2 regions of the Exiguobacterium sp. TDN 0502 genome follow, and region 1 is predicted to be linked to the other one. Evidence: predicted binding sites of a transcription regulator. Region 1 holds the regulator's gene; the other holds the start of a gene.
The links. Region 1 encodes LexA, which represses DNA repair genes until DNA is damaged. Its sites were predicted from a motif close to CGAACATATGTTCG; they were not measured.
Positions count from the first base shown of each region.

Region 2: ACRPK8_RS10395 (NUMOD4 domain-containing protein) is a predicted target of LexA. The motif match lies at 2,911-2,924, and genes of this name have one in related genera.

Region 1 covers NZ_JBOZGJ010000004.1:19,590-23,932, reverse strand. The annotation lists gene tkt (transketolase) at 1-65, opposite strand, end outside; gene ACRPK8_RS05925 (DUF896 domain-containing protein) at 341-577, opposite strand; gene ACRPK8_RS05920 (YneB family resolvase-like protein) at 691-1,344, opposite strand; gene yneA (cell division suppressor protein YneA) at 1,390-1,677, opposite strand; gene lexA (transcriptional repressor LexA) at 1,890-2,504, shown strand; gene ACRPK8_RS05905 (metal-binding protein) at 2,537-3,007, shown strand; gene ACRPK8_RS05900 (MIP/aquaporin family protein) at 3,194-3,895, shown strand; gene glpK (glycerol kinase GlpK) at 3,935-4,343, shown strand, end outside.
Region 2 covers NZ_JBOZGJ010000008.1:148,865-153,207, forward strand. The annotation lists gene ACRPK8_RS10380 (diguanylate cyclase) at 1-220, opposite strand, end outside; gene ACRPK8_RS10385 (hypothetical protein) at 363-539, shown strand; gene ACRPK8_RS10390 (methyl-accepting chemotaxis protein) at 627-2,276, shown strand; gene ACRPK8_RS10395 (NUMOD4 domain-containing protein) at 2,324-2,851, opposite strand; gene ACRPK8_RS10400 (shikimate kinase) at 2,984-3,562, shown strand; gene ACRPK8_RS10405 (GNAT family N-acetyltransferase) at 3,599-3,940, opposite strand; gene ACRPK8_RS10410 (DNA alkylation repair protein) at 3,941-4,343, opposite strand, start outside.

The DNA.
Region 1 (4,343 bases):
TTTTGTACGGCATCAATCGATAAGGTACGAATCGTATTAATTGCTAATTGTTCTACTGTCGTCATGTTCGTCAAAACAATCATCCTCTCTCTTTTTCACAAATTCCTACTCATTTTAGCATACTCTCAAATGTGATACAACTTTTCTAAATAGTATGTCACATTAAAATGAATGCGCTATCTATAGCCGTTCCACCGACTTATACAGGATGTCTGAATCGATGAAAGGTCCCTATTAAGACGTATTGCTATCGCACAATGTCTCCTCTTCTAACCGCTCCAATAAAAAAAAGAGGTCAACCTGACGTGAGACCTCTTTCTTCTATAGAAGAAACAAATGATTATTGTTTGTTCCGTTCTTCTTCTTGTGCTTGTTTTAACTTCTCTGGTGTCACGTCCGTTCCCTCTTCATCGACGATCTTCATGCCCATGAGTTGGTTTTTGAACGATCCTCGGAATGCTTCAAGATACGCAGCACGTAATTCTTTTTGCTCCGCTGTTTCCGCTTCGGACAATGGCTCGACTTTTGATTTATTCGCTAGTGCATTGATTCGATCTAACTGTTCTTGTGATAACATGGAATCCCTCTTTCTCTATGACTCAAAACTTGAGTTGTTCAATTGTATCCTTACTGTAAAAGAGCCTACTAAAAAAAGCAAGTTAACCGCGTCAGCAGACGGGTCACTTGCTCTTAATCAGATGTAGGTGATAGTTCACGGTATTCAAGGTAACGTCGATTGACGGTGGCTTTTGAAATATCGTGCCCCATTCCCCGCAGCGTGATCGCAATATCAGAAAACGTCAATCCAAGTTCACGAAGACGAACGATTTCTTCAATCGGAACATCCTTTCGGCTCCGTCCGGCATTCTCCCCTTGCCGGTTGAGATTACGTTCCGGCCGAAATCCCTGTTCGACCGCCCGTCGCATACCACGCGCGATTTTTGCGTTATGCAGTTTCCGCTGGTATTCTTCCACGAGTGAGACGATCTCAAGGACCATCGCTTCCGCATCCGCAAGCTGATATTCACCATCGGAATCAAGCGTCATCAAGCGGACACCATGTTTTTTAAACGTATGCAAAATGGCAATTTTCGCATTTCCTCGCCCGATTCGGGTATCATCCGTCACGAGGACCGCATCGACCGCGTCACGTGTCACGTAATCAAGTACCGTTAACATCCCTTCACGATCAACATCGTATCCACTCTCTTTTTCAGAGACGATCTCTACGACATCAAATCCTTTATGCGACGCAACTTTTGAAAGTTCCATCCGTTGGCGTTCGATTGAACTATCTTGTGCTTCTTTGTCGGTCGACACCCGACAATAAATCACGACCTTCATCGTACCTCACATCCCTGTTCGTTCTTTCACAACTTTTCCATTTTGTCATTGTTGTGCGATTGGTACAACGATTTTGCTTTTTGAGATGACATGTTTTGTCTCGACATCATTATTTTTGATCAACCAATTGACGTATTCTTCATCAGACATCGAACCGTCGTTGTAAACTTCAGCAATTTGTTCGACTGTAGCGTTCTCGTCAACCGTTACGGACGCTGTCATCAGCTGTGCCACTTTTTCATCCGGACGCGGCGTGAGTAAAAAGATCACGAAGGCAATACTTAAAGCATAGAAGAGAATTGAAAAAGCATGAGTACGAATCGTATGAATCATCATGAATCCCTCCAGATATGAAATGAATGAGTTAGAATAAATGTTCGCGGAACAATTGTTCGCATAACTCATAATAAACACAGAACCCGTGTTCGGTCAACACAAAAATGTCGAACAATTGTTTGTACGCTCATTCGTTCTATGTTATAGTGAATTTAGAAACATATATTCTTACATTTCAAACTTCAATCCAGAAAGAGGTGGCAATTCGTATGCGGAAAATGTCTAAGCGCCAACAAGAGATTCTCGACTACATCGTCTCTGAAGTGAAACTGAAGGGGTATCCACCATCAGTTCGTGAAATCGGAGAAGCAGTCGGACTCGCGTCTAGCTCGACGGTACACGGTCATTTGGATCGACTCGAGAAACGGGGAATGATTCGCCGTGACCCGACGAAACCACGTGCGATTGAGATATTGCTTGATAAGCCTGAAGAAATCACGGAAGCTATCGTCCATGTTCCCGTCATCGGGAAAGTCACAGCCGGTCTTCCGATTACAGCAATCGAAAATATCGAAGAACAGTTCCCGCTTCCTGCACATTATGTAGGGAATGAAACGGTCTTCATGTTGACGATTGATGGTGAATCCATGATTAACGCAGGTATTCTTGACGGCGATCGTGTCATCGTGCGCCAACAAAACACAGCAGAAAACGGAGAAATCGTCGTGGCTATGACCGAAGATAGCGAAGCGACGGTGAAACGGTTCTTCTTAGAAGATCAACAGGTACGTCTACAGCCAGAAAACGACTCGATGGATCCGATGTATTTCGATAATGTCTCGATTCTTGGTAAGGTAATCGGCGTGTATCGGACGATTCATTGACGGAGGGACCAGTTTACGACTGGTCTTTTTTCATGCCTTCAGGAAATGTACATGATACCGTCAACACCGTTGCACTGACGGGTTACGTTGCGTATTCGGTCGCAACACAGCAAACGGACTGGTTACCGACTGCCATCGGGATTGCTGTCGGCACTCTTTGGTTGTCACCCGACCTCGATTTAAAGTCGGAACCCTACTATCGCTTCGGACCATTTCGAGTCTTATGGATGCCTTATGTCAAAATCATGCCCCACCGCTCGATCTGGTCACACGGATTGATCATCGGGGATGTCATCCGGCTTCTCTACAGTGCCGCGATTCTGATTCCTTTGCTGTTTCTCAGCCTATATTTTCAGGTTTTAGATGCTGACACGATTGACACCTGGTTCGCTTCCTTACCCGCTTTTATCGTCGGGATCATGGTAGCAAGCACGATTCATATCCTACTAGATTATTCCAGTAGCTGGTTTCGTCCTAAAAAACGAAAAAAGCGTCGCCGCTGACACCTCTTTTTCCTCACAGTAGGTAGGAAGAGGTTTTTTCTTATCCACTTTTACGTATTTTTAAACATCAAAATAAAAAATTTCCATTCCTATATTTCAATTATATGTATTGAAAACGTTCTCAATTCGGAGTAGTTTAAAGGGGAAAGGCCATTATCTGCTTTAATCCAAAGGGAGGGTTTTTGCATGAGCAACTTTGTAAGTGAATTGATTGGAACGATGATTCTCATTCTGCTTGGGGATGGTGTCGTCGCCGGTGTCGTCTTGAAAAAGACGAAATCGGAAAACAGCGGATGGATCGTCATTACGCTCGCTTGGGGTCTTGCCGTCATGACGGGTGTTTATGTGGCTGCAGCAAGTGGTGCACATTTAAACCCGGCTGTCACGATTTCTCTGGCTCTAAACTCAGCTTTACCATGGAGTGAAGTTCCGGTTTATATCGCGGCACAATTAATTGGAGCTTTCATCGGCGCCGTTCTTGTTTGGCTTCATTACATGAAACATTTTGAAGCGACTGATGATCAAGCTGCAAAACTCGGTGTATTTGCTACAGGACCAGCGATTCGCCACACGCCGTCGAACTTGATTTCCGAGATCATCGGGACATTCGTTCTCGTCTTCGGTATCTTAGCATTGGGCGCTAATCAGTTCGCAGACGGATTAAACCCACTGATCGTCGGTTTACTTGTCGTCGTCATCGGTCTCTCGCTCGGTGGTACGACAGGGTATGCGATCAACCCGGCCCGTGACCTTGGACCGCGTATCGCACACGCTATTCTTCCGATTCCGAATAAAGGAACTTCGGACTGGGGATACTCATGGATTCCTATCGTGGGTCCAATCATCGGCGGGGCAATCGCCGTGTTCCTTTACCAACTTTTATTCTAATCCGGATAAAGACATCATTCATTCAAGGGGGATTTCGAAATGGAAAACAAGTATATCCTAGCACTCGACCAAGGTACGACTAGCTCACGTGCGATCATCTTCGATCATGATGGGAAAATCGTCAACTCGGCACAACGGGAATTCAAACAGTACTTCCCGCAACCAGGCTGGGTCGAACATGATGCCAACGAAATCTGGGGTTCGATCCTCGCTGTCATGTCTGAAGCACTCGGAACAGCAGACATTAAACCTGACCAAATTGCCGGAATCGGTATTACGAACCAACGGGAAACAACTGTTGTCTGGAACAAAGAAACAGGTAAACCGGTCTATCACGCACTCGTTTGGCAATCACGCCAAACGTCAGGCATCTGTGATGATTTGAAGGAACAAGGCTTGAATCAGAAATTCCGTGATAAAACAGGACTCCTGATTGATGCCTACTTCT
Region 2 (4,343 bases), on a different contig from region 1:
GCGCTGGCAGCCGCAAATCAATCTTTGCGACATCGTACGAGATGCTGTTGAAGACAAGCAATGCCCCGATGATGCCGGCGATACATCCGACGAGTAGACGAACTCGTATCGGAGAGACCGGTGAGATGTTTTCAATCCGCCGTAACGGCAAAAAAGCAAACAGCAGCGTGGCAATCAACAAGGAAAAATTGAGCAATAAGGCATTGAACAATTCGAGCATGCTTTCGTCCCCTTTCTTTCACTCTTTTATCACCTGTATTCCCTCTCGATTGCACATTCTCCTCTTTTTCCAAGGTTTTCAAATACTTCGAAAGGGAATCTAAAAATATGTCTATCGTATACATCAAAAAGGGGGAACCGCTGTGGATCGTCAAGCTGAAAAACGAAAAAGCAAGATGCCGTTCTTTATTATTTTAGTAATTGTCATCTTTATCATCGTCGCTGCTGCGTTGATCATTTACGTCACGTCTGAACCAAAAGAAGAGACACAAGCACTTATGACGCATCTTGCGACCGTCCTTCCGATTCACGTGAAGTAGATTCACAAGACCTTTACAGAAGCCGTACAACACCTTCATACATCTTGACTCTTCTCCTTCCGATAGGTACACGGGAGGAGATGTTTTATGCTTACGAAAAAACGCCTACTGGCACAACAACTGAATGGATGGTTGATTCCGATCGTCGCCATCGGGCTGATCGTGATCAGTGCACTCAGTGTTTACGCATCCTACAGACAGTCCGTCGCAGCGACCGAGGAACGGCTGATGCGTGAATTGACGATGTTCGACGCGAACGTCCGGGCAACTTTTCTCGCGTATCCGGATGACGCAACAGACCGCTCGCGTGCCATTAAACGATTGCAACAGCAACAGCGAACTGACTTATCACGTGACGACTACACGATTCGCTTTCAAAGCCTGAACACGAGTGCGACGTTCCGACCGTTGACACTCGAACCAGCAAAACGAAAACAACTACTAGAGCACTTAAAAACAGCCCGTACATATGCTTTTTCCAATCAAAATCGCTTTCTTGTCGCGATGACGATTCCAGAACTCGATGACGTCATCTTGCTGACGACCGATCGCGATAAATTAATCGCCCCTGCTCGAGATTTAGCTTGGACACTCGTCTGGGTGAGCGTAGTCACGCTTGTCAGTATCAGCCTCTTAATCCGCTGGCGAATTCAACATCAACTGGCACCGTTATCGAAACTCGCTCTACAGATTGAAGAAGCGCATGCGAAGCGCTCGTATCGTCCGTTAACGCTCAAGACGACAACTTTTGAATTACAACAACTGACTTTTCAATACAATCAATTGATGCAACAGATTGGAGATTTAACGACCGAGATGCAACAAGCCAGTCAGGAACTCGAGTCCGTCCAGCCCCACTTCTCCTCGCGGTTATCCGCGATGGATCAATCGGTGCAAGCCGTCGACGAAGTCGCCGGTTCCTTACTTGCGCAATCAACACAGATGGACCAGACGATCGTTGCATCAGCACGTTTGACGGCACAAGGACACGATGCGTTAAGCGAAATGCAAACGACACTTCTGAACAGCCAACATGCCGTGACCCGCTTTCAACAGACCGTCGAGACGAATCATACGACCCTCGAGACACTGCAACAAGAAGGCCACTTGCTAAAGGAACAAGCCGCGACGACGGAACAAATCTTGCAACAGACCTCACATCTACAGCAACAGATGGAAACCTCAATTTCGCACATCCAGCGCGTTGCTGAAGAGACACGCCGCTTGTCGCTGAACGCGCTGATCGAGGCAACGCGTGCCGGAGAAGCCGGTCGTGGCTTCACGGTCGTCGCTAAGGAAGTCGAAAAACTCGCAATCGATATCCGAACGAGTACAGATCATATCCGGCAGGTCAATCAGACCTGGACGACAGGACTCGATCAAGTTGAACAAGCCCTCTCGCAGATGACGGAACGTTTTCTCTCAACATCGCAACAGCTCATGACGGCAACAGGGCACTTGAAACAGATGCTGACTGAAGCGACGACGATCGAAACGACACTGGGTACTGTCGAACACCAGCGTCAGATCGTCGCAGACGTCCAATTGAGCATGCAGGAACATCTACAGTCGGTTCAGCAGTTGATGTCAGAACTCTCGTCTTACAGCCAGGTGCTCGGGGAACAGATGCAACACCACGTCATTCAGCAAACAGAACTGAAGACACATAGCGCCGTACTCGAGTCTCGCATCAGTTCGTTGCAACAGACCGTTCGCTCGAGTGAATCGCCATCTTAACAAAAGGAGCGCCTCCCATCTCTGGTAAGCGCTCCTTTCCTCTGTTCTCAGCCGATATAACGTGCTTCCTTCTTATCGATGATGTTGCGGATCCGGTTTTCCGTCACCTGATACTGCTCTGCCAATTGACGAATCGTCTTCCCTTTTTCATACTGCGCGCGAATCGTTCGAATCTGAAATGGCGACAGCGTCACATGTTGACCTAACAAGAGATCGAACTCACCCAGTAGTTCGTTATACTGCTGATCGATTGAAGGCAGAATTTCTAAATTCGACAACTGATCGTCAGCCCGTTTGCCGTTGCGCCTGACGAGTCGCGCTTCCGTGACGTCTGTCGTCAGAAAGGCTTGCGCAACGAGTAGACCGACCTGTATCCGTTCTCCTCGACCACGTTGATAGAGCGTGACTTTGCGATACCCTTCCCGATTGAGCCGTGGACGGAGCAGGACACCTTTTCGACGTTGCCGGACGCCGCGACACGTCACGATCGTCCGGTCGAGCGATCTTATGCGACCAAGCGATGAGACTTCATATATACCTACATAGCCGATGACGGCTTTCCATTGTTCTTGCATGGTTGTCCTCCTTCAGACAAGGACACGACGGGACTTCATATTTGAATTATATCAAATTACGAACAAACGTTCTAGTGATGTCGCTCATCGGAATGTGCTATTCTTAGCAGAAAAAGGAAATGAGGCCTACTCATGAAATTTGTCTTGTTACTTGGTCCGCAAGCGGTCGGAAAGATGACGATTGGTCAGGAAATCGAACGGTTGACGGAGATGAAAGTTTTTCATAACCACCAGACGATCGATCTGTTATTGCCTTATTTTGATTTCTCCGAACCTGCACATCACCGCTTAAAGGATACGATTCGGCGCGAGATGTTCAAAGAAATGGCGAACAGCTCCCTCGAAGGTGTCCTGTTTACATTTCTCTGTCTATTCGGTGTCGACGGCGGCGGTCTCGAGTTCATTGAAGAGACAGTCGAATTATTCGAACAAGCAGGTGCCGACGTCTATATCGTTGAACTGGATGCGCCGGTCGCAACCCGCCTGCACCGGAACACGACCGAAAACCGATTGACGCATAAAGTAACGAAACGTGATCTCGCTGCTTCTGAACAAGACTTACGCGAGACGGCAGACGGATACCGGACACGTTCGCTGCCGGGCGAACTACCGGACGTCAACTACCTCTTCCTCGATACGGAACAATTAAGTGCACGTGAAAGCGCTGAAGCGATTTGCGACCATTTCAACTGGTCTAAAACAACGGTCTAATCACTAAAGCCCCGTCCTGCTCAAGCAGGCGGGGCTTTAGTGATGGAGTTCGCGTGCAGATCGATTCGCCTGCAACTGAAATCCGTTTCGACGCCAGACCGTCTCACTGCCTGCTTCGCCGTAGACACGCGTCAGTAATAACGTCCGCGCGAGATACGATAGAATCGATGTCAGTGCTTCTGTGATGTATCCGTGCTGATCGTCCTCATCCGTCGTTGTATAACGTAAGGTTCCGATCGATCCATTCCATGTAAAGGTAATCGTTCCGACGATCGTTTTTTCACGCAACGCATGCAGCGTCCACTTACAACCCGATGCTTCATCCATTGCTTCGACCAACAGCCGTGACGTCGTAAAATCCGGATGTCGTCCTTGCATTCAGCTCCCCTCCTCGACCTCAAACGTTGCTGTCGCGTAAGCCTCTCCGTTAATCAAAATCGTCAGTGTATGTGTTCCCGGATAATGGACACGTGTCGTCATGTTCCGAAATGATTGGCGTCGTTCAATGTGCAGGACACCTTTAACTTCCCGCTCCCGCAGTTGAAACACCTTCCGACTCGTTCCGCGTTGTTTGACGTAATCGATCGCATATTCAAGACGCAGACGTTGCTCAACGGAACTATGCACTTGAAACGAAAACTGTAGCTCTTGACCAATCGTCACCGGTGAGACGACTAAATCCGTCACCTCTACCTCACCTTGCGTGACGTGTCCGAACAACTGCAACACTTCTGGATTTCCGCGCTTCAGTAACGTCCGCGAAGCATGGCGTAAAATCCAG